Regions from separate parts of the Geothermobacter hydrogeniphilus genome, predicted to be linked through region 1. Evidence: riboswitches for the same ligand, from Rfam matches in the RefSeq annotation. Region 1 holds a riboswitch; each other region holds the start of a gene.
What was found. A riboswitch is a leader RNA that binds a small molecule or an ion and turns the genes downstream of it on or off. The one in region 1 is predicted to bind cobalamin.

Region 1 (10,543 bases):
TCAGGGTGTGGGGTGAGCCGCGATGGGCGCGGGCGATCCAGTAGACCAGCAGCAGCGCGCCGCAGGCTCCGGCAAAGGCCGCCGCGGGCAGCAGCAGCGGCGAGCTGAAGCCGAGAGTCAACGCCGCCACCGCGCCGAGGGCGGCGCCGCCGGAGACACCGAGGATATAAGGATCGGCCAGGGGATTACGCAGCACTGCCTGGAACGCGCTCCCTGAAGCGCCGAGGGCGGCACCGACCAGCGCTGCCAGCAATGCCCGTGGCAGGCGGATTTTCAGGACGATGGCGGCATGGGTCGGTGATTCCGCCCGTCCCAGCAGCACCGCCAGCAGTTCCGCCGGTGAGAGGGTGAGCGAACCGGCCAGCAGCGACAGCAGCAGGGCAACCGCCAGGGCGGCTGTCAGGATCGGCAGCCAGCCGAGGGTAGAGCGGGACTTCATGGCCGTTCCTCCACCCGCAGCGAGGCGGGGTTGAGATGATGAAAGGCTGCCGCCAGGGCGGTCAGCCCGAGGCCGAGGCGTGGTCCGGGGCGATGGACCCAGTCGGGGTTGACGCTGACAACGCGACCGGTTTTCACCGCCGTCAACTCCGGCCAGGTCGAGAACAGGTCGGCCGGGTTGGGGGTGCCGGGATGCGGAGAGACCACGATCAGATCCGGGTCGGCCAGCAGCAGCGCCTCGCTGCCCCAGGTCGGATAACGGCTGACACCGGCGGCCACGACATTTTCACCGCCGGCCGCCTCGATCAGGTCGCCGACCAGGGTCCCGGGGCCGGCCACGGTCAAAGGTCGGGTCATGACGCAGAACAGCACCCGGGGGCGGGGCAGCCCGGCCACCGCTTTTTCGACCCGGGCGACGGTGGTCGCCAGTTTCCCGGCCAGTTGTTCGCCGCGGGATGCCGCGCCGGTGACCCGGCCGATATTGCGGATCATGGTGATGGTCTGTTTGATGCCGCGCGGGTAGACGACATAGACGGTCAGGCCGAGTCCTTCCATTCGCGTCAGCAGGGCGGGGCTGGCGGAGTCGGCGGAGATGAAGACCAGGTCGGGCTGCCGCAGCAGCACCGCTTCGAGGTTGGGGTTGGAATAGCCGCCGACCTTCGGTTTGGCCAGTGCGGCCGGCGGCCAGTCGCAGAAGCGGGTGACACCGACGATTTGGTCATCAAGCTTGAGGGCAAAGAGGATCTCGGTCACCGCCGGCACCAGCGAAACGATGCGCCGCGGGTGGTCCGGGATTTCGACCCGGCGCCCCATGGCATCGGTCCAGACCGCGGCCCCGGCCGTGAGCGGCGAAAGGAGAAAACAGAGCAGCAGGCTGAGGGAGAGGATGTGCTTCACGAAGACCTCGGTTTTTTCCCGGTCCATCCGGGGGGATTATTATATGCGGAAACGGGGGGGTGTGTAAAATGATGCTGTAAATACCGGGGGGGCGTCCGCCGGACGCCCCTCCAGTGCCACCCCAAAACCCCAAACCGGCGGGGGCGCCCGCCAGCGCCTCAGACATTCATGTCTCTGTTTCCGCCGGTCGTCCCCTCCGTTCAGTGGCTTCCACGGGAGGAAGGTTCTATCCCTCCCCCAGCACTACCGTTGAAGGCTGAGTGCAACGCCGCAGACGGGTGCGTCTCAACCGCCCTCGCAGTACCCCGCGGGGTCGCGGCCCCGCCCGCCGCCTTCCTCTTTTGCTGGCCCAAAAGAGGAAGCAGAAAAGGGCCATCGCCTGCGGCGGGCATGGACACTGCCCCTTGCAACCATACAGATGACGAAACCTGCAGCGCTTCCGTGGCCACGCCCGGCAGTGGTGGTACGTGAACCTGTCTGCGCAGGGTGGCAAACAAACGGGCTACACAGGGGAACCATGAAAACCCGAAAGAATATACCGTACCCCCCGTGGCGGCATATCAGCCCCCTAACGTTCCAAGGCGGCCGAAACGGGTATCGACCGCCCCGGCACCACCGTCTTCCCTCCCTCAAAAATAGGTGGTGATGCCGGCGAACAGTTCCCTCGGCGGCATCGGATAGCCGCTGTTTTCCTCGTAATCCTTGTCCAGCAGGTTCTTCAGCGTAATCCGGGCGTCGAAGGTGATGCCGTTGTCGAGGACGAAGGGCCGGGAGAAGCTGGCATCCAGCACCACGTAGCCGGTCCCGTCGCGGGTGGCGTCGGCATAGTACTTCAGATAGCGGCCGTCAAGGCGCAGCCGGGCTTCCTTGACCGGACCGACTTCCAGGAAGAGATGGACCTGGTGGCGGGCCTTGTTGTCGAGGAAACGGTCGGTGGCGCGGTCCTTGGGATAGAGGTAGGTGTAGTTGGCGCCGCTTTTCAGCAGTTCGCAGAGTTGCAGGTCAAGCTCCATTTCGGCGCCCCAGATGCGGGCTTCGTTGACGTTGACGGGGCTCCAGACGAAACTGCTGTCAGCGCGCCAGTCGATGAGATCCTTGGCGTCACGCCGGAAGGCCGCCAGAGTGAGCTCGCCGCGGTCGCCCAGTTGCTGATCGAGGGCCAGTTCATATTCCCAGGCGGTTTCCGGATCGAGGTCGGGATTTCCCCTGGCGAAGCTGGTTGCCGGCCAGTATCTGTCATTGAGGGTCGGGGCACGGAAGGCACGGCTGACCGAGGCCCGCAGGCGGGTGCTCTCGGTCAGCGAGAAGAGGGCCGCGGCCCGCGGGCTCAACTCATTGTTGAACTCGGAGTGGGCATCGTAGCGCAGGCCCAGCAGCAGGCTGAGCCGGGAGGTTATTTCGATCTGGTCCTGACCGAACAGCGACCAGCGGTTCTCATCGTGGTTGCCGCTGGCGGTGGAGTCAAGCTTGTCATCGTAGAAGTCGCCGCCGAACAGGATATTGTGCGCACCTCTCTGCCAGGCGGCCGACAACTCGGTGCCGAAGGTTTCAACGATATGGGTGTCGTCGACCGGGGTCCAGCCGCCCGGATCCCGGTAGTCGTTGCGGCGCCGTTCATAGCTTTGCCGGAGGGTGATTGCCAGGGGACCGGCCGGGCCGGTCAGGGTCAGGGCGGCGAGGGTGTTTTTGTCCTGTTGCCGGGCCTGCGGGCTGGGCCAGGCGGTCGAACCCGGTACGCCGTTCTCCTTGTCGAGATAGAAGCCTGACAGGCTGAGGTCGTAACCGCCGCCGAGATCGAAGCCGAGCATCCCCTCCAGGTTGGTCTGGTCGAGGTCGGAGTTGGTCCGGTAGCCCTGCGAGCGGTCCAGCCCGGCGCCGAGGCGGTAGCGCATGTTGTCTTTTCTGCGGGTGGTGGAAAAACTCAGGTCGCGGGTTTCGAAACGGCCTTCGCTCCAGCTCAGCGTGGTTTGCGGTTCCGTATCGGGCGTGCGGGTGAAGATCTGGATGACCCCGGCCAGGGCGTTGGTGCCGTAGAGGGCCGAGGCCGGTCCGCGCAGGACTTCGATCCGCTCGATCTCGCTCAGTGCTACCGGCAGGTTGCTGAGGTTGAACTGGCCGTTCTGCGGTGAATTGAGGCGGATGCCGTCGAGCAGCACCAGCACCTGGGCGCCTTCCGAACCGCGAATGCTCGGGGTGGCAATGGCGCCGGCCGGGCCGCTGCTGGTGGTCTGCAGGCCGACGGCATTGCGCAGTACTTCATCGAGGCGGGTGGCACCGGTGGCGGCAATCTGATCAGCGGTGATCACCGTCACCGAGGCCGCCAGCTGTGATTTTGGCCGGGCGCTGCGGGTTGCGGTGACCACCACCGGGTCGAGGGTCGCGGCGCGAACCGGGACCGGGGTAGAGCTCAGCATGCTTAGTCCGAGCGCCAGGGCAAGACAACTTCTCTTCATCAAATGGTTCCTCCTGCTTGATTCCCGGCCGATGACCGACGCACCGGCGCAGGGCTGGTCCCTGGGTTGTGAAGAGAGTAAAAAAAGGGCAAAAACAGCAGAAGCCCGCGCACTCGTTGCAGAGGGCACGGGCTTCTCGTTTTTGAAGGGCCGCTTTATCCACCCTCCCATCCCGGGGAGGTTCCTGTGGGGGGTCCGGCCGGCAGGTCTTCTGGCTCACGAATCATCCTCCGGGCCGCCTTCCCGATCCTCGGGGATCAGTGGTCTATCGGCCCTTCGTCCTCGCTTACAGCGGCGGGTCCGCGGGGGATTTGCACCCCACTTCCCTCGTGACGCCGATTTAAGTCAGCGTCACGGCCCTCTCGGGCACCGGTGGACAGACAAAATTGTGTCAAATCAATACGGTGGAAGGAGGGCCGCTGTCAAGGAGAAAACGAGGTTGAGCTGTTGTCCGCCGGGGCGCAGAAGGCCATGAACCGTCGCAGCAGCCTGGTGCGGTATTTTTCGCCGTGCAGCAGCAGGTAGAAGTTGCGCCGCAGGTCAAGGAACGGGGTCTGCAGCGCCACCAGGGCGCCGCTCCGGCGGGCCCTGCGGGTTGCCAGCAGGGATAGGCAGCTGATGCCGAGCCCCGCCTCCACCGCCTCCTTGATCGCCTCGGTGTTGCCCAACTCCAGGTAAACGCGGATGTTCCCCAGTTTTCCCGCCAGCGCCGTTTCAAACACTTCCCGGGTGCCTGATCCCTGCTCTCTCAGGATCCAGCGGGCCGCCATCAGGTCATCGACAGAGATGTTCCTCTTTTTGGCCAGCGGGTGGTCGGCGCCGGCGTGGATCGCCAGGTGGTCCTGGCGCCAGGGGATGGTTTCGATCGTCGTCTGGTGACAGAACCCCTCGATGAAGCCGATGTCGATGTTGAAATGCAGCAGTTCCTGGACGATCTGTTCGGTGTTGCCGACATCCAGGGAGAGCCGGGCTTCAGCATGTTCCGCGGTGAAGTCTCCCAGTATCCTCGGCATCAGGTAGTTGCCGATGGTGGAACTGGCGCCGATCCTCAGCAGGCCCGCGAGCCGGTCGTCGGGACCGCTGAAAGTGGTTTCGATTTCTGTCACGCGGGCAAGCACATCCACCGCCTTGGGGATCATCACCCGCCCCTGGTCATTGACCAGCAGACGTTTCCCCCGCCGATCGAACAGCTTCTCTCCCAGCAGCCGTTCCAGCTCGGCCAGCGACATGCTGACCGCCGACTGCGAGATCCGTAACGCCTCGGCGGCGCGCGTGACATTGCCTTCCTGCGCCACCGCGACGAACACTTCCAGTTGCCTGAGGGTGATGGCCATCGGGACTCCTTATCAATTTAACTGATATTTCTCTAAAGAAATATATATTGGACTTAGGATAAGGGGAAGCCTATTTTTTTTACAGCCGAAGAAGATTGTTTGTTCAATGGAAGAAAAGATGCCAAGGAGTGATGTCGGATGACGACAGCCAATGTGAAAAGAATTCTCTTCCTGGCCCTGCTGGCGGTCTGTGCCCTGCCGATGATCAGTACCGCCCATGCCCTGATTGCCGGAATCCTGTTCAGCCTGCTGCTCGGCAATCCCTGGCCTGAAATGTCAGCGGACTGGAGTCGCAAATTGCTGCAGATCTCGGTGGTCGGTCTCGGTTTCGGTCTCAGCCTCGGGCAGGTATGGCAGGTCGGTCGCAGTTCGATCGTCTATTCGATCATCGGCATTACCCTGACCCTGCTGGTCGGCCTGCTGCTGGGGCGTTTTTTCCGGACCGAGAAAAACACCTCGGCGTTGATCGCCTTCGGCACCGCCATCTGCGGCGGCAGCGCCATCGCCGCCATGTCGCCGGTGATCAAGGCTCGGGATGATGAAGCGGCGCTGGCGCTGGCGACGGTCTTCACCCTGAATTCGGTGGCCCTGCTGGTGTTCCCGTTCTTCGGCCACCTGCTGCATCTCAGCCAGCACCAGTTCGGCATCTGGGCCGGGCTGGCGATCCATGACACGAGCAGTGTCGTCGGCGCCGCGGCCGCCTATGGCCAGGCCGCGCTGGCAACCGGTACCACGGTCAAGCTGACCCGGGCGATCTGGATCGTGCCCTTTGTGATGGGCGCGGCCTGGATGAGCAAGTCCGGGGGAAAGGCCAGGGTACCGCTGTTCATTGTCGGTTTTATCGTTGCCGCCGGGGTCCGTACCCTGTTGCCGCAGTTCGCCTCGCTCTGGGGGAACCTGGCCGGCATCGCCAGGCAGGCGCTGGTGGTCACCCTGTTCCTGATCGGTGCCGGGCTGACCCGGGAGATTCTGAAAAATGTCGGTATCCGTCCCCTGGCCCAGGGGGTCAGCCTCTGGCTGCTGGCCGCCGGCCTGACCCTGGCGGCGATCATGAACGGGGTGATTGGGTGAAGGGGGGAACTGCGGCAGGGTCTCTCGACGGGAAGTAAAATTAAACAGCCCCATTCCCTTTTCGGGGGTGGGGCTGTTTTGAATTTTTTGCAGAAGAATGGTCGGGGCGAGAGGATTTGCCCACTACGGTTCGACCTTCCCGGTCAAACCTGCGTCGGCTCCCCTGCACTCGCTGCCGCAGCCATCCCTGGCTGCTCCTCTGACATTCAGTCAGCGCTCGCTCCGCTTCAAATCCTCTCTCAAGCCCCTCAAATCCAAAAAGCACCTCCCGGTTGGGAAGTGCTTTTGGAAAGAAGAATGGTCGGGGCGAGAGGATTTGAACCTCCGACCCCCTACTCCCGAAGCAGGTGCGCTACCAGACTGCGCTACGCCCCGACACGTCTTCTTCCAGACCGTACCCTGTCGGTACGGCAGAACGGTTTATACTCTTTTCGCGGGGCGTTGTCAATGCCCCTATTTATGTTTATCCGCTTCGTGTTCGACCTAGTTTCCGGCTTTCTGCATGTCACGGCCGAGGCCGCTGAGGCACTCGCAGCCGGTCAGGGCCAGAAGCAGGATGAGCAGGCCCGAGGCGATCAGGCGTTTCATGGATGAATCCCTCCTTGGCATGTCGATCAATTTCAGCAGGCGGTCAGTCGGCAGCGTCCTCACGCTTCTTCCTGCGATCCTCCCGCCACATGTCCAGTATCAGCAGTCCGACCCCGACGGTGATGGCCGAGTCGGCGATGTTGAAGGCCGGCCAGTGGTGACCGTACCAGTGGGCGTCAAGAAAGTCGATCACTTCGCCGAGGCGGATGCGGTCGACCAGGTTGCCGATGGCGCCGGAGAAGATCAGCGCCAGGGCGGTGGCGCCGAGCTTCTGCTCATCGGTCATGCGATGCAGGTAAAAGAGAATGGCCCCGCCGGCAACGATGGCGATGATAATGAACAGCGGCATGCGCAGTGAACTGTCGGCCAGCATGCCGAAGGCCGCGCCGCGATTGCGCACGTAGGTAATGTTGAAAAAGTTCTTGATCACCTGCACCGACTCGTAGAGCGCGAAGCTGCGGTCGATGTAGAACTTGATCCATTGATCAAGCAGCAGCAGCGGCAGGCTGATGCCGACCAGGATGCGATAGCGCAGCGGCACGTCAGGCATCCAGGGCTTCACGGCAACGCCGGCAGACGGTCGGCCGGGCTTCTTCCTCGCCGACGCTTTGACTGTAGTTCCAGCAACGCTCGCATTTTTCACCCTCCGCCTTGTCGATGCGGATAACCAGTTCCGGGATCTCGTCACTGGCCTTGCCGTCGGTCAACTCTTCCACCAGCTCCGCCTGGGAAACGATGCACAGGGTGGCCAGTTCATTTCGGTAGTCCTCGGCCAGTTTGCGCCAGGGACCGGTTGCCGCGGCGAGGGTCACCCGGGCATCGAGGGAATGGCCGATCAGCTTGGCGTTGCGGGCTTCCTCCAGGGCTTTGGAGATGGCCGAACGCAGCTGCAGCAGGCGGCTGTAGCGTTCTTCCAGATCAAGATTCCGCAACTCGTCGAAACTCGCCGGAAATTCAGCCAGGTGGACGCTTTCTTCCCGCTCGCCCGGCAGCTCGGTCCAGATTTCGTCGGCGGTGAAGGAGAGTACCGGGGCGATCCAGCGGGTCATCGCATCGAGGATGCGGTACATGGCCGTCTGGGCGCTGCGCCGCTCAAGGCTCTTGGCCGGGGCGGTGTAGAGCCGGTCCTTGAGCACGTCGAGGTAGAAAGAGCTGAGGTCGACGCTGCAGAAGTTGTGAACCGCATGGTAGAGAACGTGGAACTGGTATTCGTCGTAGGCGCGCTTCATTCGCTCGGTCAGCGCTGCCAGCCGCGACAGCGCCCAGCGGTCGATTTCGAGCATGTCGTCGGTGGCGACCAGGTCCGTCTCCGGGTCAAAATCGTGGATATTGCCGAGGATGTAGCGGGCGGTGTTGCGGATGCGCCGGTAGGCCTCGGAGACCTGCTTGAGGATGTCGTCACCGACCCGGTTGTCATCGCGGTAATCCTGGGTGGCGACCCAGAGACGCAGGATCTCGGCGCCGTACTGCTTGATGACCTTCTCCGGGGCGATGACGTTGCCGGCTGACTTCGACATCGGCCGGCCGTTCTGGTCGAGGACGAAACCGTGAGTCAGGACCGCCTTGTAGGGCACCCGGTCGCGGGCGCCGAGCGCGGCCAGCAGGCTGCTGTGGAACCAGCCGCGGTGCTGATCGGACCCTTCCAGGTAGAGATCCGCCGGGTACTGCAGTTGCGGATGCGGTTCGACCACCGCCGCCTGGGAGACGCCGGAGTCGAACCAGACGTCGAGAATGTCGGTTTCCTTGCGGAACTCATCGCCGCCGCATTCGGGGCAGACGGTCCCTTCCGGCAGCAGCTCGCTCGCCTCCTTCTCGAACCAGATATCCGAGCCGCCCTCTTCGAACTGGTCGGCGATGTGGTGCATGGTTCTGCCGTCGGCCAGGGCATGGCCGCACTTGCTGCAGTAGCAGGCGGTGATCGGCACCCCCCAGCTGCGCTGGCGGCTGATGCACCAGTCGGGGCGGTTCTCGATCATGTTGTAGATCCGGTCGCGGCCCCAGTGGGGGATCCACTCGACCTGGTCGATGGCGGTCAACGCCTTCTGCCGCAGCTCGTTGGCCTCCATCGAGATGAACCACTGCTCGGTGGCGCGGAAGATGATCGGCTTCTTGCAGCGCCAGCAGTGCGGGTAGCTGTGGGAGATGTTCGAGGCCTGCAGCAGGGCGCCGACCTCGTTCAGCTTGTCGTTGACGGCGCCGTTGGCCTCGGCGACCTTCATGCCGCCGAACAGCTCGAGGTCGTCGCGGTAGCGTCCGTAGTCGTCGACCGGGTTGTAGACCTCAAGACCGTACTTGAGGCCGACGATGTAGTCGTCCATGCCGTGTCCGGGGGCGGTGTGGACGCAGCCGGTGCCCGCCTCCAGGGTGACATGGTCGCCGAGGATGATCAGCGAGTCGCGTGCGTAGAGGGGATGGCGACAGGTCTGGCGTTCGAAGAGGCCGGCATCGAAGGTGGCAATCACCTTGCCGTCCTCGCGCCCGAGGGCCTGCATGACGTTCTGCCTCAGCCCCTCGGCCAGCACCAGCAGCTCGTCGCCGCTTTCGACCACCACATAGTCAAGGGCCGGGTTGAGACAGATGCCGAGGTTGGCGGGGATGGTCCACGGGGTGGTGGTCCAGATGACGAAATCGAGCGGTTTGTCGCCGACGACCTCCCGCAATTCATCGGGCAATTCACCGTTGAAGCGGAACTTGACGTAGATCGACGGCGAGCTGTGATCGGCGTACTCGACCTCGGCCTCGGCCAGGGCGGTGACGCAGGAAGAACACCAGTGGACCGGTTTCTTGCCCTTGAAAAGTCCGCCGCGTTCAGCGAAGCGGGCCAGTTCACGGGCGGTGGCCGCTTCATAGCCGTCGGTCATGGTCAGGTAGGGATGCTGCCAGTCGCCGAAGATGCCGAGACGCTGGAATTCCTCGCTCTGGATGGAGACCCATTCCCGGGCGTAGTTGCGGCACTCCTTGCGGATCTGGGATTTGCTCATTTCCCGTTTCTGCTTGCCGAGCTTCTGATCCACCTTCAGTTCGATCGGTAGCCCGTGGCAGTCCCAGCCGGGGACGTAGGGCGCGTGGAAACCCTGCATCCGCTTGCTCTTGATGATGATGTCCTTGAGGATCTTGTTGAGGGCATGACCGATATGGATATGGCCGTTGGCGTAGGGCGGGCCGTCGTGCAGGGTGAAGGTCGGCTTGCCCTTGCCGGCGGCGGCAAGTTTCTCTTCGAGCTTGAGCTGCTGCCAGCGTTGCAGCATCTCCGGCTCCCGCTTCGGCAGGTTGCCGCGCATCGGGAAATCGGTTTTGGGAAGATTGAGGGTCTGCTTGTAGTCCATATCGGCGCTCCTGGGCACCCGTTCGGTGGGCGCAAATCAAGTGCACTAAACTAGCAGAACAGCGGCTGTATCGCAAGAGGAAGAAAGTCGGGGAAAAAAGCCGGATGGGCGCTGTCTGATGACGGGAGAAGGACGGGTCGGGCAGGAGCCGCGCGGGACGTGTCACGGCCGGACGGGGCGGGCCGTCCGGCCGCCATGGGGTCAGGCGATCTGCTGTCGGCCGAATTCGGGGATGTCGAGGCTGTCGCGCAGCAGGTTGGAAATGTTGGTGCCGGCCTGGTTGGCGCGCTCCTGGAGGATCTGCATTTCCTGGTCGTTGACCCGGCAGGAGATAATGAACCGCTTTGGATTTTTGACAGATTTACCCATGAATACGTCTCCTTCGGAATAGATGGCAGTGTGGCTGATCACTGCAGATGTTGGTCTGGTTGCCGTA
Region 2 (10,543 bases), on a different contig from region 1:
CGGCGCGGCGATGATCAGGGGTGAGAGCATTTCAATCGAAACCTTTTTGGAGCCACCAAGACACCAAGGACACCAAGGACAAAATGCTTAAAGAAAAATTCATTGGCCTGCCTGCGCTTCCCAAAAATCACCGGCGAACCTAAGGGTGCGCCTTAGATTTTTGAAAATCGTATCCAGGTCAAGCACTTGCTCTCTCCATCAAACAGAAACTCACTGATTCAGGTTTTATTGAGATTTTCTTGGTGCTCTTGGTGGCTTGGTGGCTACCTTTTTTTAACCGTTCAAAAGCTGCACTGTGGCATAACCATCGGCCCAGTAATCGATGACATTCAGGCAACCGAAGCTCTGCTCGATGTGGAACATCCTTTCCAGCGGCGCGCCGATGGCGTCGAGCAGGATCACCCGGTTGACACCGCCGTGAGCGACGATAACGATTTCCTCACCGCGATGGTGTTCGATCAATTCGGCGAGCAGAGGACGAACCCGGTCCGCCATCTGCCGCAGGCTCTCGCCCCCTTCGACCTGGTAATGGACCAGGTCGTCAAGCCGGGCCTGCCATTCGTCCGGCCAGCGGCTGCGGATTTCGTCCCAGGTCAGCCCTTCCCATTTGCCGATATGCAGCTCCCGCAGCTCTTCGAAACAGGTCGGCCGCAAGTCATGTGCAGCGGCAACCAGTTCGGCGCCGAACCGGCAGCGGCTCAAGTCACTGCTATAAACTGCGGCCAGGTTTTTCCCGGCCAGGCGCTCCTTCAGCAACCCGTACTGGGCCTGTCCCCTTGCCGTCAGGGACACATCATTCTGACCGTTGTAGCGCCGGACGCCATGCCCCTCAACCTCACCGTGCCGCACCAGGTAAATCCGCGTCTTTTCAGTCATCACGATCCCCTTCTTTCCAAAGCCCCCCGGGCCGATCAAAAATGTCCGAATGCAAGGCGCCCGAAGTCCTGTGGAATAAGGCGTACCTGAAGGTACGTCGTTGACACAGGATGAGGGCAACGCCGCAGGCGGGCGTTTTTCATCGGCCCTTTCACACCACCGCCAGCACCAGGATCAGGCTCAGCACCTCGACAATTTCAGTCGCCGCTCCGAGAACATCTCCGGTCACGCCGCCGAGCCGGGTGTCAAAATAACGGATCAGCACCACGGCCGCCAGACCCAACAGAAAAAGCAGGAGGACTCCCTTCAGACCGAACAGGATGAAACAGGCGAGCAGCAGGGTCGCGGTTGCCAGCAGAGTTTCCCTTTCCCCGACCTGTTCGACAAAAGCCGCCGCTGTCCCTTCCGGCCGCAGGTAGCGACAGAAGGCCGCCAGCACCACCTGGATCCAGCGTCCGGCGCAGGGCATCAACAGCAGGGCGGCCTTCTTGTGCTCAAGCGGAACATTGTAGAGGCTCAGGTACTTGAGCAGCAGCAGCATCACCACCCCGACCACCGCCATCGCCCCGACCCGGCTGTCCTTCATGATGTCCAGGGTACGCTCACGATCACCGCGACCGCCGGCGAGACCATCGACCAGGTCGGCGATACCGTCAAGATGCAGCGCCCCGGTAACGAGGATCAGCACCAGTACCAGCAGGCCGTCAAGTACCGGCCGCGGAATCAGGGCGCCGAGCAGCCAGTCGATAATCACCAGGCCGAGTCCCATGGCCAGGCCGACCGCCGGGAACAGTCCCATGCTGCGCGCCAGCCTCTCTGGAGGCATGTCCAGTTCGCGCACCGTCGGCAGCACGGTCAGGAACCCGGCCGCGACGCGGAAATCATCCCACTCCCGTTTCACCGATCGCCCCCTGCCGATACCCCGGCATCATCGAAGGTGCGGATTTCCCGATAGGCGCGCAGCGCCCCCTCGATCAGGCTCATCGCCAGCGCGCCGCCGGTCCCTTCACCGAGCCGCAGATCAAGATCGAGGATCGGCTGCTGACCGATACGCTGCAGCATGTGCCTGTGGCCGATCTCCACCGACTGGTGGGCGGCGAAAATGTAATCCCTGACCGAAGGATGCAACTCCGAAGCAATCAGCGCCCCGGCGGTTGAAATGAAGCCGTCGACCACGACCGGCAGACCGGCCGCGGCACACCCCAGCACCAGTCCGGCGATACCGCCGATCTCGAAACCGCCGACCTTGGCCAGCACGTCGACGGGGTCTCCGGAATCAGGCCTGTTGATCTCCAGACCACGACGGATGGCGGAGAGCTTGCGCGCCAGGCCAGCATCATCAATGCCGGTGCCGCGATGGGTCAGGTCTTCAACCGGCAGCCCGGAAAACGCAGCGAGAATCGCCGATGAAGGGGTGGTGTTGCCGATCCCCATATCGCCGGTACCGACCAGGTCGATGCCGTCCTCGGCACAGGAAAAGGCCAGCTCGATGCCGGTCACGAGGGACGCGACAGCCTGTTCACGGCTCATCGCCGGACCTTCAGCAAGGTTGGCGGTGCCCCTGGCGACCTTTTTCTGCAGCAGGCCGTCCAGCGGCGGAAAGTCGTAATTGACGCCCATGTCGACGACAATCACTTCGGCACCGGCGTGTCGCGCCAGGGCATTGATGGCGGCACCGCCGTCAATGAAATTGAGAACCATCTGCGGGGTCACCTCGGCGGGGAAGGCGCTGACCCCTTCGGCGACCACGCCGTGGTCACCGGCAAACGTGAAAACAACCTTCCTGCGAATATTGTCGCGACCGGTGATGGCAACATAACGGCGGGCGAATTCCTCCAACCGGCCGAGGGACCCCTGCGGCTTGGCCTGGCTGTCGATACGCGCCTGGGCCTCAGCGAGTTTCTCATCAGCGACCGGCTTGATGCGGTCGAGGGCGGTATGAAGATCAATTGACGGCATGAAACATTCTCCTGATTCAGACCTGAATCAGTGAGCTCCTTGTCGGCGGACAGCACAAGTCATTGACCTGCCTGAGCTCCCCAAAAATCACCAGCGAACCTGTGGGTGCGCTGCAGATTTCTGAAAATCTCATGCAGACCAGGCACTTGCATTCTCCATCCAGCAGAAACTCACTGATTCAGGTCAGGGTTATTTCAATCGCAGCGGCAATCCGCTGGCCAGCAACCAGGCCTCGTCCGCTGATGCGGCGAAAAGCTGGTTGACCCTGCCGGCGAGGTCACGAAAGGTGCGCGCCAGGGCATTGTCGGGGACAATGCCGCTGCCCACTTCGTTGCTGACGACGAAGACCGGGATATCCAGTCGACGCAGGGTTTCGATCAACTGCTCCGCCGCGGCGATCACCGGAACGGGCTGTTCGCCGGCAGCGAACAGCTGGTTGGTCAGCCACAGAGTCAAACAGTCGAGCAGCACTGCCGAGCGGCCCGGGGTGACATCGGGCAGCCGGGCAGACAGATCAAGCGGCTCCTCCAGCAGCGCCCAGCGTTCACCCCGCTGCTGCTGATGCAGGGTGACGCGCTCCGCCATCTCCGCGTCCTCAACCCGGGCGGTGGCGACATAGAGCAATGTCCCCGGCAGTTCCTCGCAGCGCCGCTGGGCATAACTGCTCTTGCCCGAACGCGCCCCGCCGGTAATAAAAACCAGGCGCGACATCAGTATTCTATCCCCTTTCGGGCTTTGATCCCCTGTTCGTGTGGGTGTTTTACCAGTTGCATACAGGTGACCAGGTCGGCACGTTCAAGCAGTTCCACGGGAGCCCGTCTCCCGGTGCAGACCACCTCCAGGGCGGCCGGCCGCTGATCGAGGAAACCGGCGAACCGCTCGAAATCGAGGTAGCCGCGATTGAGACAGCCATGAATCTCATCGAACACCACCAGCTCGATATCACCGGTCCGCAGTCGCTGCGCGGCAAGGTCGAAGGTTGCGGTGACATTGGCCCGCATCTCTTCAGGATCGACCTGCCGGCCGATCACCCCTTTGGCGGCATCGATAATTTCAAGTCCGGTCTGTTGCTCCAGAATGATCAACTCACCCGAACGCGGTACGGCCGGTTTGAGGAAACGCACCAGCAGTGTCCGCAGCCCCTGGCCGAGGGCGCGCACCAGCAGACCGGTGGCGGCGGTCGTCTTGCCCTTGCCGTCCCCGGTATAGACCTGCAGCAGTCCAACCCTGTCTGCCGACATGAAAAAACCCCGCACCTGTCAAAGGGGTCCGGGGTCCGCTGCCATCTGTGGCTGGCGCTGCCCGGACCTCTCCCGCGAAAAATCCAGCATCCATCTGCATCCGGGCAGGTCTCCTGGCTTACGGATCATCCTCCGGCCGCGCCTTCCCACCGGATTTCTCCGGCAGTGGCTCTGGTACCCAGTACCTCGTAAAACTTCGTAAGATTGCGCCGGGATTTGGCGAGCCGGCAAGGCGCACTTTCAGTTACATAGCCGTAGCTATGCAACTGAAAAGTGCAACGTAGTCGGCGCGGCAAATAAACCAGCAGAATACGATAAGTATTATGGGGTACTGGGTACTAGCGGCGTTCGTCACCGTTCACAGTTGCGGGGCAGCGAGGGACTTGCACCCTCTTCCCTATTCTTCCGCCGTAATCTCTACGGCGGACACCCAGGTTATGTCAGGCGTCCATAACTAACAGAGGGGTACGACCGGTGTCAACGGATTCACCCGGATTCAGCGGTAGATGAGCTTGAGTATCAGCAGCAGCAGAGTATTGCCGGTCGCCAACAGGTTGATGATGATAAACACCGGGTCACCGGCGAGAAAGGCATAGGTGGTGTAGAAAAGACCGCCGATGAAGATGATCAACAACATGAAGAGTGACAGGTCGTGGGTCGAGCGGGTACGGAGAACCTTGATGATCTGCGGCACGAAACCGAAGGCGACCATCAGTCCGCCGATCAGCCCGATCCACTGGTAGCCGTTCATTCCCCGACCTCGCCATCCAGGCCAAGAGCCTCGACGATCCGCTCCCAGACATCCTCGCGCCCCTCCCCGGACAGGGCCGAGAAGGAACTGAAGGCATCGGCCGGCAGCCCGGTCGTCGCCAGAATCGGTTTGAGCTGTTTCAGCCGTTGGCTGCGCTTGACCTTGTCGATCTTGGTGATCACCGGGATGGTCGGAATCTGCAACTCCTCCAGCCAGTCAAGCAGCTGCAGGTCCTCGTCGTTGGGAACCCGGCGGCAGTCGAGCAGCCAGACCACGCCGCGCAGGCTGGCACGCTGTGCGAGGTAGGTATGCACCATCGGCCCCCAAGCTTTTTTCACCTCCGGCGGCACCTTGGCAAACCCGTAGCCCGGCAGGTCGACCATACAGAACTGGTCGTTGATGCGGAAGAAATTGAGCAACTGGGTCCGGCCCGGTGTCCGCGAGGTGCGCACCAGCTTGCGGCGACCGACCAGGTTGTTGATCAGGCTGCTCTTGCCGACGTTGGAACGCCCGGCAAAAGCGATCTCCGGACCCTGCTCGGGCGGGTAGTTGCCCGGTCGGGTGGCACTCTGGATAAATTCGGCAGAACGGATGTGCATGGTCGGCTCCGATTACGGGTTGACGCTCTCTCCGGGCGGACTGTAGCACGGCGCCCGGCGCGGCTACAAGCGATTCAGTCCCACCCAAATCCACCGGCTGTTTTGTGGACCGAGGGTGGCGGAACTGGTGGAGATGCGAGGCGCCGCGCCGACTCGGGCGTAGACGTAGCCGAGCTACGTTGAGCACCGAAGCGGTGAAGGCAACGAAGCAGATTCAGCCGTAACGACAGCCGAATCCCGAAATTGCCGGTGGATTTGGGTCTCACTCCCGGGGTCGGTACAAAGAGTGAAAAATCATTGATTTTTTTTTGCGGAATTGCTAAGCATACAGAGATTTTCCGGCATCAGCGCCTTCCGGGACAGTTTGTTCCCGCAGCAGGATGCCGGAGCGATCACCCGGGAACCGCCCGGGCACACGGTTCCCCCCGGTCATACTGCCGATTGTCGCCGGTCCTTACCGGCCTGAAATAACCCTGACGAGGGTACGAATTCCTTTGAACATCGCAGTTAAGGAGATGATCTGAAATGAAAGTTGCTAAGTGGGTACGCTTGCTTGCCGTTGCCGTCATGCTGGTGTCCCTTCAGGTGGGTGTTTCGCTGGCGGCCGACGCCCGGCCCGGCAAATGCATCACCCTGGACGGACAGGAAGTCAGCTTCTTCCAGATCGACCGCACCCTGGTCAAAGGCTGGTGGAATGGAACCCCGATTGAAGTCCCCCTGGAAACCGTGTCGGAAATTCTCTTTCTCGACAGCCCCAAGGTCAATTACAGCATGTCGGGCAACGAAATCAGCTCCGGGCAGATCGAACTGACCCGCAAATCGGACGGCAAGAAATTCATCCTTCGTGATGCTTTTCTGCCCTCTGACTGTGACTGCACATTCATCACCTATACCTACCGCAATCCCTTCACCCTCGAACTCGGCAGTGAGAACCTGCCGCTGGACGGGCTGAAACAGATTATTTTCGCCGATACCAAGTAACACCTCCTGATCAAAAATCCTTTTCAGGGCGGAACCGACCGGTTCCGCCCTTTTTGTTTTTCTGAGATTCATGGAATCAGCCCCGCGGTTGGCAAGGGACCGACCCCATGATATACATGAGTTCATCCCCATCTCATTCCCAAAAGGAGGCTGGCATGCTCAGCGACAAACTGCAGGGCGCTCTCAACGAGCAGATGAAAAATGAATTCTATTCGGCCTATCTCTATCTGGCCATCGCGGGATATTTCGAATCCGAGGACCTGCCCGGCATCGCCTCCTGGATGCGTATCCAGGCCCTGGAAGAGTTGACCCATGGCGAAAAATTCTTCAACTTCATCACCGAGGCCGGCGGTCGCACCGACCTGCGCGGCTTCGACGCACCGCAGAACGGTTTCGACTCCCCGCTGGCCGCTTTCCAGTACAGTCTCGAACATGAACGGTTCGTCACCGCCAGCATCAACAAACTGATGGATCTGGCCAGGGATGAGGGCAACCACGCAGCACAGATTTTCCTGCAGTGGTTTGTCACCGAGCAGGTTGAGGAGGAATCCAACTTCGGCCTGATCCTGCGCAAGCTGGAACGCATCGGCGATGACGGCAATGGCCTGCTGCGACTCGACGAGGAGCTTGGCGCGCGCACTTTCGTTGCCCCGGCACCGGCCTGAGCCCGAAATCGGACCAGACAACTCTCAGCAATTCAAGAATTTTCAGAACCGGCCGCCGAAATCCATCGGCGGCCTTTTTTTATCCCTAAACCATCTACCGGCTTCAGTCGAAAAGATGGTCAAGCAGGACCAATGACATGCTGGAGACGGCGTCCTCGGCCAGCCGGTTCGTCAGCTTGCGTAACAGTCCCGCCTCCGGCAAGGCGTGGTGTGCAGGCCCGCCGATGCAGTGGGAAGCCTGAAGCGCACTTCCTGGGGCCACCATTGGTACAAGGGACGAAACCTGGTTGCCGGACGCCCTCTTCAGCAGGTCACCTGTGATGAAAACCCCGCCGGAATGGCGGGGTTTTTGTTTTTGCCTGATCCCATGGTCGGGGTTCATCTCCCATGGCCGGACCAGCGATGCCGGTTGGCCGCAAAGGTCCGATAACCGATGTCGGCCAGGGTATGGAAACCGGGGCGGCGCAGAATTCGGCAAAGCCACCGGTAACGCCATCCGGGCAGCAATGCCCAGATCAGCAGCAGCGCGTCGATCCCCCGGTGCCAGCCCCCGACCTTGTCCCGCACGTGCATCTGGGCCATAAACTTGCCCAACTCCCGACCATAATCTCCGGCACAGAAGTGGTCACCGCTGACATCGACACATTGAAACCGCCCACTCGGCGCCAGCCGACGGTAGCGGGAGATTGCCCGCGCGCAGTGTCCGCAGGAACCATCGTAGAAAATAATCAATTCGGTATTCTTGTCTCCGGGAACGGTCGGCATAGGCGAAAATTATTTTTTTCTTAAGGAGCTTGAACGGGATGTCGATAAGGGCAACAGGTTAAACTGTAAAGAGTTTAACACATCCGGCCCAGGGCAATCCTTGGTCTGAAGGGGGAATTAGATATGGTTTCGCTCAAGAATTTCAGAATCGGTATCCAGTTTTTCATCGTCCTGACAATCTTCGCCCTGTTACTGGCAGTCACCACCGGCATCGGTTTCTTCGGTATTTCCAGACTGGGGGCCAAGGCTGATACCGCGATTGCCAGGGACGGCATGATCGCCGCCACCGCCGCGGCCGTCACCGTCGACAGCCTCGGGCTGCGCCGTTATGAAAAGGACAGCTTTTTTAATGTCTCGAATCCGGACAAAGTCGCGTCCTACCAGGCAAAATGGGATAAAACCTTTACCAGGCTGAACCGTCACCTGGAACAATTGAGCAGCCTGATTGAAGACCCGGCTCAACGCCAGGCGGTCACCAAGATGAAAAATGGCGCCGCTGCTTACCGGGAAGGAATTCACCGCGTCTGGAGCATGATGAAGTCCGGAGAAATCAGCGATCCGGCCGCCGGCAACAATGCCATCAAAAAATACAAGGGACCGATCCGGGATCTGATCGAAACTGCCTTTTCCATCTCCACCGCGGCGAATCAAAAACTTGAAGCGACCCCGGCAGAAATGGACTCTTTTGTCCGCCAGAAACAATGGGCCATGATCTTGTGCGGCCTGCTGGCGCTGCTGGCGATGTGTATCTGCGGTTTTTTCATGACCCGCAATCTCACCGTCCCCACCCGGAAACTTGTCGAGATGATCCGCAAACTCGAAAATGGACATCTCGACATGCGTCTCAACCTGCAGCGTAATGATGAAATCGGCGAAGTCGCCAGAACCATGGATGCCTTTGCCGACTCGATCCAGAACGAAATGGTCGCCAACCTGAAGAAGCTGGCTGACGGCGACCTGACCTTCGAGGTCGTGCCACGCGATGAAAAGGACCAGTTCCGCACCAGCCTGAAGAAACTGGCCGACGACCTCAACGGCGTGTTGGCAAAAATCCACGTCGCCGGCGAGCAGATCGCCGCCGGCAGCGCCCAGGTCTCCGACGCCAGCCAGTCCCTGTCGCAGGGAGCCACCGAGTCGGCCTCGTCACTGGAAGAGATCACCGCCTCGTTGAACGAGATGACCGGCCAGATCAAGCAGAACGCCGAGAATGCCGGACAGGCCAACAGGCTCTCCGACGAAGCCCAGAACGCCGCCGAAAAGGGCAACGCCCAGATGCAGGAAATGGTCAACGCCATGGCCGAGATCGCCGAGGCGGGGCAGAACATCAGCAAGATCATCAAGGTGATCGACGAAATCGCCTTCCAGACCAACCTGCTGGCCCTCAATGCTGCCGTCGAGGCAGCTCGCGCCGGCCAGCACGGCAAGGGCTTCGCGGTGGTCGCCGAGGAGGTCCGCAACCTCGCCGGGCGCAGCGCCAAGGCGGCCCGCGAAACCGCCGAACTGATCGAGGGATCGGTCAACCTGACCGAAAAAGGCAGCGGCATCGCCAACCAGACCGCCGAAGCGCTCGGTGAAATCGTCCAGGGGATCACCAAGGTCTCCGACCTGGTGGCGGAAATCGCCGTCGCCTCCAACGAACAGGCCCAGGGGATCAGCCAGGTCAACCAGGGGCTGACCCAGATCGACCAGGTCACCCAGCAGAACACCGCCAACGCCGAACAAAGCGCCGCCGCCAGCGAGGAACTCTCCAGCCAGGCCGCCCAGCTGCGGCAGATGCTCAGCCGCTTCACCCTGAAAAACAGCGGCGGCGAAGTCACAGGAACTTTTCTGCCATCTCCTCTCGCGAAACAACAAACCCCGGCTCCATCCGGGACAGGTGCCACGGACAGCGGCTGGGAACAGATGAATGACCCGCCTCAACAGATGATCGCCCTGGATGACAGTGAGTTCGGAAAATACTGATCTGGAATCTTCTGCCCCCCGGTAATCCGCCGGGGGGCCTCCTTGTCACACCCCACCCCAGACATTATTAGCTGTTGCACATGGGTGTTTTTTCTAACTATTGATCTAAAGCCGACCATCACCGCCTCCGATAATAATTGTGTAACCAACCCGCAACTGTCCTCAAAAGCAGTGTCGTCGGTCTTGACGTAAAGCACCCGAAACGCATGGCGACAAAATCGCCGCAACCCCCTTCGCAGGAACCGGCAACAGATGCGGACATCCCGTAAACGCTATGTGTCTTTATTCAATTGTGCCTCCGGGAACTGACCCAAAGCAGTCATCAGCAGGAAGGAAAAAATCATTATGAATCTGGCGAACCTGAACATCGGCAAGAAAATCTACCTGGTCACCGGCATCCTGATTCTGATCTTCACCGCCAGCTCGTTCTGGCTCTACGGCCAGTACCGCGACCAGCTCTATGAAGGCAGCCGCGAACAACTGGTCGCGGCGGTCGACACCGCCTGGGGCATCATTGACCATTACAGCAGGAGCGTCGGCGAAGACCTCTCCCGCAGCGAAGCGCAGATGCTGGCCAAGAGCGCCATCAGGGCTCTCAGGTTCGGGAACGGCAGTTATTTCTGGATCAACGACACGACCCCGAAAATCGTCATGCACCCGATCAAGCCGCAACTTGAAGGCAAGGACATGTCCGCCGTCAAAGACCCCAACGGCGTCTACCTGTTCAAGGAGATGGTCAATGTC
Region 3 (10,543 bases), on a different contig from region 1:
GAGGGAGCGATCCTGCTGATGCTCTGTCACGGGCTGACCACCGGCGCCCTGTTCGCCCTGGTGTCGATGCTGCGCCGCCGTACCGGAACCCGCGAACTGGCCAAGCTGGGCGGAATGTGGAAGGAAGCGCCGATCTTCTCCTGCTTCTTTCTGTTCTTCGCCCTGGCCTCCCTCGGCCTGCCGGGACTGGCCAATTTCAGTGGTGAGATCCTGGTCTTCGCCGGCACCTTCCAGGTCCGGCCCCTGTGGGGCGCGCTGGCGGTCGTCGGGGTGGTGTTCGCCGCCGCCTACATCCTGCGGATGGTCCAGGAACTGCTCTGGGGTGAGCGCCCTCCCGGGCATCCATGGCCCGACCTGACCACCCTGGAAGTGGTGGCCCTGGCACCACTGGTCTTCTTCACTCTCTGGCTCGGGCTCTATCCGGAGACCTTCCTTGCCCACCTGCATCTGCCGGTAAAAATTCTGCTTGAGCAGGCGGCACCGCTGGTCGCCGCCCACGGAGGTCTGCCATGAGCGGCGCCGAACTGCTCGCCCTGCTGCCGGTGCTGATCCTCGCCCTCGGTGCCACCGCGATCTTGATGGCCGGCGCCTGGTGGCCGCGGCGCAACACCCTGATCGGCGCCGGCGTGGCCATCGCCCTGCTGGCGGCCCTCACCGCCGGCGGCTGCCCGCCGCCGGTGGCCGAAGTCGGCGGTATGTTCAGCAGCGGCCCCTACGCGCGTTTCTTCACCATTCTCTGGAGCCTGCTGGCGGCGATGACCCTGCTGCTCTCACCGCGCTACGGCCGGGCGCGCCGCTTCCCCGCCGGGGAGTATCCGGCCCTGGTGCTGTTCGCCGCCGCGGGAATGGCGCTGCTTTCTTCGGCCAGTTCCCTGGTCGGTCTGCTGGTCGGCCTGGAATCCTTCACCCTGGTGCTCTATATCCTGATCGCCATCGACAAGACCTGTCCGCGCGGCACCGAGGCGGGGCTGAAATACCTGGTGATGGGCATCGTCGCCACCGGCCTGCTCAGCTTCGGCATCGCCCTGATCTACGCGGCAACCGGAACCTTCCATTTCGCCGAAATGCACCAGGCGCTGCTCGAAGGCGACCGGATGCGCCCCCTGGGCCTGCTCGGCTGGGCGCTGATCCTCTGTGCCGCCGGTTTCAAGGTCTCACTGGTGCCCTTCCATCTCTGGACCCCGGACGTCTATCAGGGGGCACCGGCACCGATCACGGCCCTGCTCTCGACCGGGTCCAAGGGGGCGGTGTTCGCCGCCCTGGTGGCGCTGATGCTCGGCATCGGCCGGGGACTGGAAGCGCTGGCACCGCTGCTCTGGGCGCTGGCCGCCGCCTCGATCATCCTCGGCACCCTCTGCGCCCTGCGCCAGGACAACATCAAGCGGATGCTCGCCTACTCGTCGGTCGCCCACATGGGCTACGTCACCATCGGCCTGCTGGCCGGAGGTGAAACCGGCCGCAGCGCGGTGATCTTCTACCTGGTGGTCTACACCCTCTCCAACCTCGGCGCCTTCGGAGTGCTGACCGCCTTCGCCATCCAGGGGGAGGAACCGCAGAACTACAAGGATCTGCGCGGCCTCGGCTATCACCACCCGCGGCGCGGCAGCGCGCTGGCCTTCTTCCTGCTGTCGCTGGCCGGCATCCCGCCGACCGCCGGTTTCATCGCCAAGTTCAACATCTTCCACGCCGCCCTCAAGGCCGACTACCTCGGCATCGCCCTGCTCGGCATCCTCGCCTCGCTGGTTTCGCTCTACTACTACCTGCGTCCGGTGATCGTCATGTTTCTCGCCCGTGAACGGGATCTCTGTCTCGACCGGGGCAGTGCGAGTGAACACACCGTGCTGGGCGTCTGCCTGCTGGCGATCCTGTTGCTCGGCATCTATCCGGGACCGCTGTTCGACCTGATCGCGCTGATTCTACCCTCCTGATCGGCGTCTGCAGCTTCAACAGGATGTTGAACCGCCGGGTTGAACAAAATGATCCCGCATCCGGGCGGTCTCTATTTCAGGACAATGCCCGCATCCGCGGCAGCATCAGCAGCGTGCCTGACGAAGATATCCGCGACCCGGTCATTCTCTCCCATGCCGTGCAGGTAGGGAAGAACCTCGATCCCTTCTTTTTCAAAGATGGATTTCCATGAATCCTTCTCCGGACCGGCCATATCATTGGTGGCATGATCGCCGGCAACGATCATAAAGGCTCGGATCACCACCTTTTTGACCCCTGATCTTTTCAACGTCTCCAGGACCTGCTCGACTGCCGGGTAGCCCTCAACCGTGCCGATGACGGTTTTGACGTCGGGATAAACCTTGTTCATCTCGTGTTCGAACTGCAGGTAGGAGCCACCCGAGGGAAAATGATCATTGCCATGGCCCATGTAGACCAGCGCGGCACCATTTTTTCTTGCCCGGTCCACATCCTCCCGCATCGCCCTGACTGCTGTTTTGATATCTTCGGCATAAGGGTGTTCAACCCCGAACGTTCCCAGCATGGGGCGGCCGATAACCAGTTTGTTGAACGGCTTGAATTTTTTCTTGATGGTGTCAATGGATGCCAGGGCATCCACATAGGCGGTCAGGTCAAGAAATTCCTCGGCAGGGGCAATATGGGTGGGCTGCACCACCAGGGTGTCATAGCCGTCATCCTGGAAATTGGCGATGGTGGCCAGCGGTCCCTGGACATGAAGAATCTCCGGCGGGATATTCGGATGGGCCTTGATGTAGGCCGGATCGGCAGCCCTTTTCTGCCAGATTTTCCGGATGATGTTTGAGGTGAAAGCAAAACGAACCGGGGTCTCGGGATAGGCTTTTTTCATTTTATCCCGGATGTTGAGCAGCCCCTGCAGCGCCGGTTCAACCGTCGTGCCGAACATTGCCAGAACAATTCCGTTTTTGTGCACAACTTTATACTCCGCTGCCTGAACCATCTGGGTGGACAAAAGAAAAGCAAGGGCGACCGTAAAAACAACCGACTTTTTCATAGGGACCTCCGGTGTTTACGGCCCGGAATAAAAAAATCCCGGACCAATTAAAATAATTGATCCGGGATTTCCCTGTCTGTATCCCAGAATCCAGCTGCCGTTGACAGCCTGCGCCACAGGAAATCAACAACGTTTCAGGCAGGTCTTCTGACTTCCGGATCAAGCTACTTGTCGCGCCTTCCCGATCGCATTGATCAGTGGCTCTCATGCGACGTTCGTCCCCGGTCACAGCGGCGGGCCCGTCCCGGATTTACACCGGGTTCCCTTTTCATCCACGATAAGCGGACACCTGAAACCAATGTCAGGTACTTTATCGATCTCGAATACTTAAGTCAACAACCCGAACTCGGCGGGATACCGGCCTTGTCAGCGGCACCTGCTTCATGTTAAAAATGCGGACCATTGAGAATACCTGTTCGCCGGTGCCCCGACGGGGCTTGATAGGGAAGAGGGGTGCAAATCCCCCGCGGACCCGCCGCTGTGAGCGAGGACGAAGGGCCGACAGCCACTGATCAATACGATCGGGAAGGCGGCCCGGAGGATGATTCGCGAGCCAGAAGACCTGCCGGAACGAACCCGCCACATTCTTCCCCGGGGTTCAGGGAAAGTGGACTGCCCGGATCTTAAAAACGCAAGGTCCGCACGCCCCTGCCGGGGTGGTGCGGACCTTTTTTTATTTCTATGCAAGCTGAAATCGAAGTCATCGACCTCTGCCGCCGATTCGGGAAAACCCGCGCGGTCGACGGAATCAGCTTCCGGGTCGCCCGGGGGGAATTGTTCGCCTTTCTCGGCCCCAACGGTGCCGGGAAGACCACGACGATCAATCTGCTGACCGGGCTGCTCTCTCCGGATCGCGGGCACATCCGTTATCGTGGAGAAGACTTCGACCCGGGACGACTGGCCGTCAAAAAAATGATCGGCGTCGTGCCCCAGCACAATAACCTCGACAAGGAACTGACGGTCCGTGAGAACCTGCGGGTTCACGGCCGTTTGTTCGGCCTTGGCGGACGGGAGCTCAGCGAACGGATCAATTTCTGCCTCGACTTCGCCGCCCTGAACGAAAAACGCGACACCCCGGCCGGCAAACTCTCCGGCGGCATGAAGCGCAAACTGGTCATCGCCCGCGCCCTGCTCCATAAGCCGACGATCCTGTTTCTCGACGAACCGACGGTCGGCCTCGACCCGCACAGCCGGCGCCGCATGTGGGCCTTTCTGCGTCGCATCAACCAGGAACAGCAGTGTACGGTTTTTCTCACCACCCACTATATCGAAGAAGCCGACAGCCTCGCCGACCGGGTCATGATCATCGATCGGGCACGGATTATCGCCGAAGGCACCCCGGCCGAGCTGAAACAGCAGGCCGGTCATTTCGTCCTCGACATCTACCGGGAAGAGTCCCTGGACAACGAATTTTTCACCACCCGGGAAGCGGCCCTCGAACGACTGAAACAACTGGAGATGTCGGTGCGCATCCGTGAGACCACCCTTGAAGATGTCTTTCTGCGCCTGACCGGCAAACGGCTGGAGGCACGATGCTGAACGGCGTCCGGGGCATCTATCTGCGGGAGATCCTGATCCTGCGCAGGAAGCTGGTCAAGACCGTACTCTCGGCTGCCGTTTCACCGGGACTGTTCCTGATCGCCTTCGGCTACGGCATCGGCAGCAACGCCCGGGTGGACGGATTGAGCTACCTGGCCTTTCTGCTGCCGGGGCTGCTGACCATGAGCAGCATGAACCAGAGTTACGGCATCGCCACCGAAATCAACATCGCCCGCTTCTACTTCAAGGTGTTCGAAGAATACCTGCTGGCACCGATCCGACGCTGGGAAATCGTGGTCGGCGAGATGAGCTACGGTATCACCAGGGGACTGATCCCGGTGCTGGTCATCGCCTGCTACAGCCTGCTGTGCGGTGTGCAACTGCACTTCGGACCACTGTTTCTGCTGGCGCTGCTGCTGCACCTCGGCATCTTCGCCCTGCTCGGGCTGGTGGTCGCCCTGCTGGTACGCAACCACAGCGACCAGGCGACCATGAACGCCTTTCTGATCACGCCGATCATGTTTCTCTCCGGCACCTTCTTTCCGGTGGCGCAGATGCCGCTTCCGGTTCGTCTGCTGGCCGCTCTCTCGCCGCTGACCTACTCAACGCGACTGATACGCTCGACCCTGCTGCCGGGGGCTGCGGTCGAAACCGGGCTGTTTCCGGTGCTGCTGATCATGCTGGTCGGCCTGTTTCTGCTCGCCGGCCGGGTGGTCGCCAGGGTGCAGGCATGAAACGGCTGCTCTGGTTCCTCTTCGTTCTGACCCTGATCGGCTCCTGCCTGCTCGGTTCGACAACCATCCATCCCTTCAATCTGACGGCGGTGGAACGGGACATCCTGTTCGGACTGCGGCTGCCGCGGGTACTGTTCAGCGCCGTGATCGGTGCCATGCTCGGCCTGTCGGGGAGCGTCTACCAGCTGACCCTGAAAAATCCCCTGGCCGACAGTTTCACCACCGGGGCAGCATCCTCGGCCGCCCTGGGCGCGGTCCTCGCCATCGCCCTGGGCATTCCCCTGTCGCTGGTGCCGCTGGTTGCCCTGCTGACCGGGCTGGGCGGGCTGCTGCTGGTCTATCGCCTGGCCCGCAGGGACGGCTTCATCAACCCGGTAAGCATGATCCTGGCCGGGATTGTCATGAACATCGTCGCCTCGGCGGTGATCAGTTTTTCCAAGTATTATTTCGAGGATTCCCTGTCCTCGATCGTCTTCTGGTTGATGGGCGGATTTTTCGTCGTCGACTGGGAAAAGCTGCTGGTCTGTGTGACGGTTTTTGCCGTCGCCTACCTGCTGTTCACCCGCCGGGCCCTGCAGCTCAACCTGCTGGCTCTCGACGAACATTCGGCTCAGACCCTGGGCGTCAACGTCCATCGGTTGCGCAGCTTTGCCTTTGTCATCGCCACCCTGCTGGTCGCCGTCGCCGTCAGCCACACCGGCATCATCGGCTTCGTCGGCCTGATCGTTCCGCACATCGCCCGCAGCCTGTTCGGCAGCGACATGCGCCACAACCTCTTCTATTCCTCTCTGCTCGGCGCCCTGCTGCTGACCGCCGCCGACACCCTGGCCCGCATCATCATCCCCGGCGGTGCCGAACTGCCGGTCGGCATCGTCACCGCCCTGCTCGGCGGCGGGTTTTTCCTCTACCTGCTGCAGACCCGCCGGGAAAGGTTCTGGCATGGCTGAACTGAGCGTCGACAGGCTGCACTTCCGACGGGGACGGTTCACCCTGGAACTGGACCGGCTGCAAATCGCCCCGGGAGAGAAGGTCGCCATCCTCGGAGAAAACGGCTGCGGCAAAACGACCCTGCTGCAGCTGCTCGCCGGACTGCTGCCGCCATCCGGAGGGCGGGTGCGATACGACAACGAGCCGCTGCAGAAAATCCCCATGATCCGGCGGGCGCGGCTGTTCGCCCTGCTGCCCCAGTTCAGTGACGTTATCTTCCCGTTCAGCGTCTTCGAAGTGGTGCTGTTCGGCCGCTTCCCCCATCGGCAGGGGAATGCCTTCAGCGCCGAGGACCGGCAGCTGAGTACGGAGATGCTGGCCCGGTTCGACCTGGAGGACCTCACCGAACGGCCGTTCAACCAGCTCTCCGGGGGAGAGAAACGCCGGGTGATGCTGGCCCGGGTCCTCAACCAGCAGGCTCCGCTGCTCTATCTCGATGAGCCGAACGCCGGCCTCGACATCCGCCATGCCCTGGAAATTTTTTCCCTGCTCAGAGAGCGGCCGGAAACCATCGTCGCGCCGGTCCACGACATCAATCTCGCACACCGCTTTTTCGACCGCTTTCTGCTGCTGAAAGAGGGGCGCCTGCTGGCCGACGTACACCGGGCGCAACTGACCCCCGCACTGCTTACGGAGACTTACAATGTCCAAGTTGCTACTGGTACTGCTGCTTTTCTGTTTCAGCACTGAAGCTGTCGCCGCCAGGCGTATCGTCCTGCTGGCCCCGGCCGCCGGCGACATTCTGCTCAAACTGGGCGTGGCGGACCAGGTGGTCGGAGTGACCCGGAACCTCAAAGGATTCCCCCGCGCCCGCCAGGTCGGCTCACACATTCATCCCAACCTGGAGATTATCCGTTCACTCGCCCCTGACCTGTTGATTATCTCCTCCAATCGGTTTTTCTCAGAGCAGATGGCAGCCGCGATCGACGCACCGGTTTTCACCTATCACCCCCGCACCCTCGATGAAATCCTGCAGCAGATCGGCGAACTGGCGGCGACGCTGGACAAACCAACCGCCGGCAAACGATTGATTGCCCGCCAGCGGCAGAAACTGACCGATCTCAGACCGCTCACCACCACGCCGAAAGTGATCTTTGAAATAACCGCCATGCCGCTCATCGTTGCCGGCAGCGGTCACATCGTGGCCGACATTGTCAACCGGGCAGGAGGTGTTCTGCTCGCCCCGAGCCAGCGCAAACTGGTTCGTTTCAACCCGGAATCGGTCCTCGCCCGGCAGCCGGATGTCTACATCTACCAGGTTGGACCGATGAACAAGAATCCCCTCCCGCCCGCGGAACGTGGTCCGCTGAAGCGACTTGATGCCCGGTTTCTGCGGGTCGACGAACTGCTCTTCTCCCGCGCCAACACGCACAGTTTCGACAATGTCCTGAAACTCAACCGCTACTTCCGGGAGGCCAGCAACGGATGAATCCAGCCAGCCCCGCCCTGTCCGGGCACTTCTACGCCGTCGGCGTCGGTCCCGGCGCTCCGGACCTGCTGACTCTGCGCGCCGCCCGGATCATCGAGAGCGCCGATCTGGTGATTGTTCCCCGCGCCCGGGGAGCCGATCGCAGCCTGGCCCTGGAGACGATCCGGCCGTTCCTGCGGGATCAGCAACTGCTCTGTGTCAGCTATCCCATGCAGCGCAATGATCAGGCCACCCGCGCCCGCTGGCAGGAGCTGGCCGCGCAGGTGACGGACCATTGCCGGCAGGGACGTGCCGTGGTCCAGGCAACCCTCGGCGACCCCCTGATCTTTGCCACCAGTTCCTACCTCATGCAGGGGCTGACGGAACAGCTCCCCCGGGAGCGAATTCACGTGGTCCCCGGAATCAGCGCTTTTCAGACCGGCGCCAGCCGTTTCGGCGTCCCCCTCACTCTGCAGGAGGATCGCCTGACCCTGATGTCGGCCACCGACATGGAACTGGTTGCCGGGGCGCTGGACCATTGCGAGACCCTGGTACTCTACAAGGCCGGCGGGATGATCAGCGCTCTCCGCAAGCTCCTGAAAGAACGCGGCCTGCTCGGCTCCGCCCGACTGGTCAGCTGCATCGAGCAGGGCAACGGCGAACTGCTGATCGACAATCTCGAGACCTGGCAACCGGTCCCGCTCAGCTACATGAGCACTCTCATTGTGCATGTGGGCCGGCAGGGCTGGCGGCCGGGAAACGGCAATGAAAAGCTCCGCGACGACAGCGCATGAACAGCACCGGACCCCGCACCAGAGGTTTGCAGGATCGGCGGGCGGCCAGCAGTCGCAACGCTATTCGCCAGGCATTGCCATCGGGCTCGGGTAACAACCCTTTCTTTTCGACAACAAAATGAAAATCGCCATCATTGTCCACAAGACAACCCTCGACAAATGCACCGGCAAGGGCTGCCTCGGCGCCTTTTTCCAACGAGAAGACGCCTTTGCCCCCTACGGACCGGAGGCCCGGCTGGTCGCCTTCACGCATGACGGGGGGGCACTGGACAAAAAGATCGAGCGGCTGAAACAGCTCGGAGTCGAGGTGGTACACCTGTCCAGTTGCGTGCGGAGCAGGAACCCCGCCTATGAGGCGCTGGCCCGGAAGCTGTCAGAGAATTTCGCGGTGGTCGGCTACACGCATGGCTCCCGCCAGGGACGAACCAGGGCGGCAATATGCCTGCCGGCACGAAAACACTGCGAGTGATCAGCTTTCGCTGTCGGGACTGAACCCGCAGCCCCCGTCACAGAAGGGCCGATTGCCGGTTTTGCCGCAGCTGCAGAGATAAACCTTCTGCCGCCGGGTGATCTTGAAGCGGATCGGCCGGGGACCGTCAGAGGAGTGACTGCCGTCACAGAAGGGCAGGTTCTGCGAACCGCCACAGGCGCAGCGATCGTAGGTTCCCGGGTCAAGAGTGATGGCGATCGGCATACCGGCATCGGTGTTGGGCTTGGTCATGGGAGCTGGATTCCTTCCACCTGAGTCAGTGAGTTCCTGTTGGAGTGTTGCCCGCGCGGGGTGCTTACCGGTGCATTTTACCATGCCCCGCGCCATCCATCATCCGCTCGTGACGGCGCACGTGTAATCAGCACGGCGGAGAAGAACATTGTGCTGATTGCCGATCACGGGTTCACTGATTCAGGCCTTCTTTCTCACCTCCATTTGACAATCACCCTTCTCGCGATAGAGTTGATTTATCTGCCAATAAATCGCTAACCGCTTGAAAAATGGAGGATTTCATGGGAACCAGGGGAAGAGAAATCATCGGTCTGGATGCCGATGAACTGCTGAAAACTCTCAACAAGGCCTTCGCCGACGAGTGGCTGGCCTATTACCAGTACTGGCTCGGGGCCAAGATCGCCAAGGGGCCGATGAAGGATGCCATCATCGCCGAACTGCTGCAGCACGCCACCGAGGAACTGGCACACGCCGAGCTGGTTTCCAACCGCATCATCCAGCTGGGCGGCACGCCGCTGACCACCCCCAAAGACTGGTTCAAGTGGACCAACTGCGGCTACGACGCCCCCGACAACCCCTTTGTCCGCGCCCTCCTGGAACAGAACATCAAGGCCGAGCAATGCGCCATCAGCGTCTATGACCGCCTGATGAAGCTGACCGAAGGCAAGGATCCGATCACCTACAACATCGCCCTGCAGATCATCGAACAGGAGGTTGAGCACGAAGAAGACCTGCAGGCCCTGCTGGAAGACCTCGATCTGATGATCCAACCTCCGCGCTGATCCCACGGAAAACACTCTCGCCATCCCGCCTGAACGCACGAATTAAAAACGCCCCGCCGGAAAACCCGACGGGGCGTTTGCACAGCAGACCTGCCTGACCGCTCAGAACAGACCGGAGGCGGCCATATCCTTGCCGACTTCATCGACAAATTCGGTAATCAGCTCACCGACCGGCTTGTCGATCACGGTTTCAGCCTGGGCTGACCAGATCAGTTTCTTGTCCAGGTTATAGAGGTTGCTCTCCATGGTTACTATCTTGAAATCCGTACTGGTCACCGGTTCGTGTGTGATATCGAAACTGCTCCGATAATAATCATCCCATCCACGCCGGGAACGATCGGAAGGTGTGTAACGGCGGCGTTCATAGCGATAGCTGTCACCACGGACCGTGCCGTAGGTCCGGCCGGGGGTAATAACTGTTTCGGTCCGGCTGCCGGTTGCCATGGTAACCAACACCGCGTCACAACCAAGCTCCCTGACCTTGGTCATCACCGCGTCCTTGTCATCCTTAAGCTGGGTATCACTGAAATAATTATAACTCTGCACGCCCCTGCTTCCCAGCGAAGCCAGCTTGGCGGCAAACTTGTCTTCCACCAGG

Region 2: it holds a riboswitch for cobalamin, as region 1 does, so the genes downstream of both, B5V00_RS08440 (cob(I)yrinic acid a,c-diamide adenosyltransferase) here and B5V00_RS15600 (TonB-dependent receptor plug domain-containing protein) in region 1, are expected to answer to the same signal.
Region 3: it holds a riboswitch for cobalamin, as region 1 does, so the genes downstream of both, B5V00_RS05095 (sirohydrochlorin cobaltochelatase) here and B5V00_RS15600 (TonB-dependent receptor plug domain-containing protein) in region 1, are expected to answer to the same signal.

The regions. Positions count from the first base shown of each region.
Region 1 covers NZ_NAAD01000030.1:16,700-27,242, reverse strand. Annotated here, with positions in the region: gene B5V00_RS15610 (FecCD family ABC transporter permease) at 1-439, opposite strand, end outside; gene B5V00_RS15605 (ABC transporter substrate-binding protein) at 436-1,335, opposite strand; gene B5V00_RS15600 (TonB-dependent receptor plug domain-containing protein) at 1,965-3,749, opposite strand; cobalamin riboswitch at 3,976-4,177, opposite strand; gene B5V00_RS15595 (LysR family transcriptional regulator) at 4,211-5,122, opposite strand; gene B5V00_RS15590 (YeiH family protein) at 5,261-6,193, shown strand; tRNA gene B5V00_RS15585 (tRNA-Pro) at 6,492-6,568, opposite strand; gene B5V00_RS17655 (entericidin EcnAB) at 6,677-6,781, opposite strand; gene lspA (signal peptidase II) at 6,825-7,331, opposite strand; gene ileS (isoleucine--tRNA ligase) at 7,324-10,107, opposite strand; gene B5V00_RS15570 (plasmid mobilization protein) at 10,309-10,476, opposite strand.
Region 2 covers NZ_NAAD01000009.1:37,182-47,724, reverse strand. Annotated here, with positions in the region: gene B5V00_RS08465 (cobyrinic acid a,c-diamide synthase CobB) at 1-30, opposite strand, end outside; gene cobC (alpha-ribazole phosphatase) at 274-876, opposite strand; gene cobS (adenosylcobinamide-GDP ribazoletransferase) at 1,028-1,777, opposite strand; gene cobT (nicotinate-nucleotide--dimethylbenzimidazole phosphoribosyltransferase) at 1,774-2,835, opposite strand; gene cobU (bifunctional adenosylcobinamide kinase/adenosylcobinamide-phosphate guanylyltransferase) at 3,025-3,546, opposite strand; gene B5V00_RS08440 (cob(I)yrinic acid a,c-diamide adenosyltransferase) at 3,546-4,076, opposite strand; cobalamin riboswitch at 4,186-4,305, opposite strand; cobalamin riboswitch at 4,386-4,516, opposite strand; gene B5V00_RS08435 (SemiSWEET family sugar transporter) at 4,573-4,827, opposite strand; gene yihA (ribosome biogenesis GTP-binding protein YihA/YsxC) at 4,824-5,426, opposite strand; gene B5V00_RS08425 (hypothetical protein) at 5,952-6,407, shown strand; gene B5V00_RS08420 (ferritin) at 6,563-7,072, shown strand; gene B5V00_RS08410 (thiol-disulfide oxidoreductase DCC family protein) at 7,451-7,837, opposite strand; gene B5V00_RS08405 (methyl-accepting chemotaxis protein) at 7,961-9,799, shown strand; gene B5V00_RS08400 (methyl-accepting chemotaxis protein) at 10,145-10,543, shown strand, end outside.
Region 3 covers NZ_NAAD01000004.1:119,474-130,016, reverse strand. Annotated here, with positions in the region: gene B5V00_RS05105 (complex I subunit 4 family protein) at 1-513, shown strand, start outside; gene B5V00_RS05100 (NADH-quinone oxidoreductase subunit N) at 510-1,928, shown strand; gene B5V00_RS05095 (sirohydrochlorin cobaltochelatase) at 2,000-2,980, opposite strand; cobalamin riboswitch at 3,101-3,288, opposite strand; cobalamin riboswitch at 3,384-3,566, shown strand; gene B5V00_RS05090 (ABC transporter ATP-binding protein) at 3,662-4,519, shown strand; gene B5V00_RS05085 (ABC transporter permease) at 4,513-5,253, shown strand; gene B5V00_RS05080 (FecCD family ABC transporter permease) at 5,250-6,200, shown strand; gene B5V00_RS05075 (ABC transporter ATP-binding protein) at 6,193-6,930, shown strand; gene B5V00_RS05070 (ABC transporter substrate-binding protein) at 6,884-7,669, shown strand; gene cobI (precorrin-2 C(20)-methyltransferase) at 7,666-8,442, shown strand; gene B5V00_RS05060 (CGGC domain-containing protein) at 8,561-8,911, shown strand; gene B5V00_RS05055 (CDGSH iron-sulfur domain-containing protein) at 8,912-9,163, opposite strand; gene B5V00_RS05050 (ferritin-like domain-containing protein) at 9,445-9,945, shown strand; gene B5V00_RS05045 (hypothetical protein) at 10,048-10,543, opposite strand, start outside.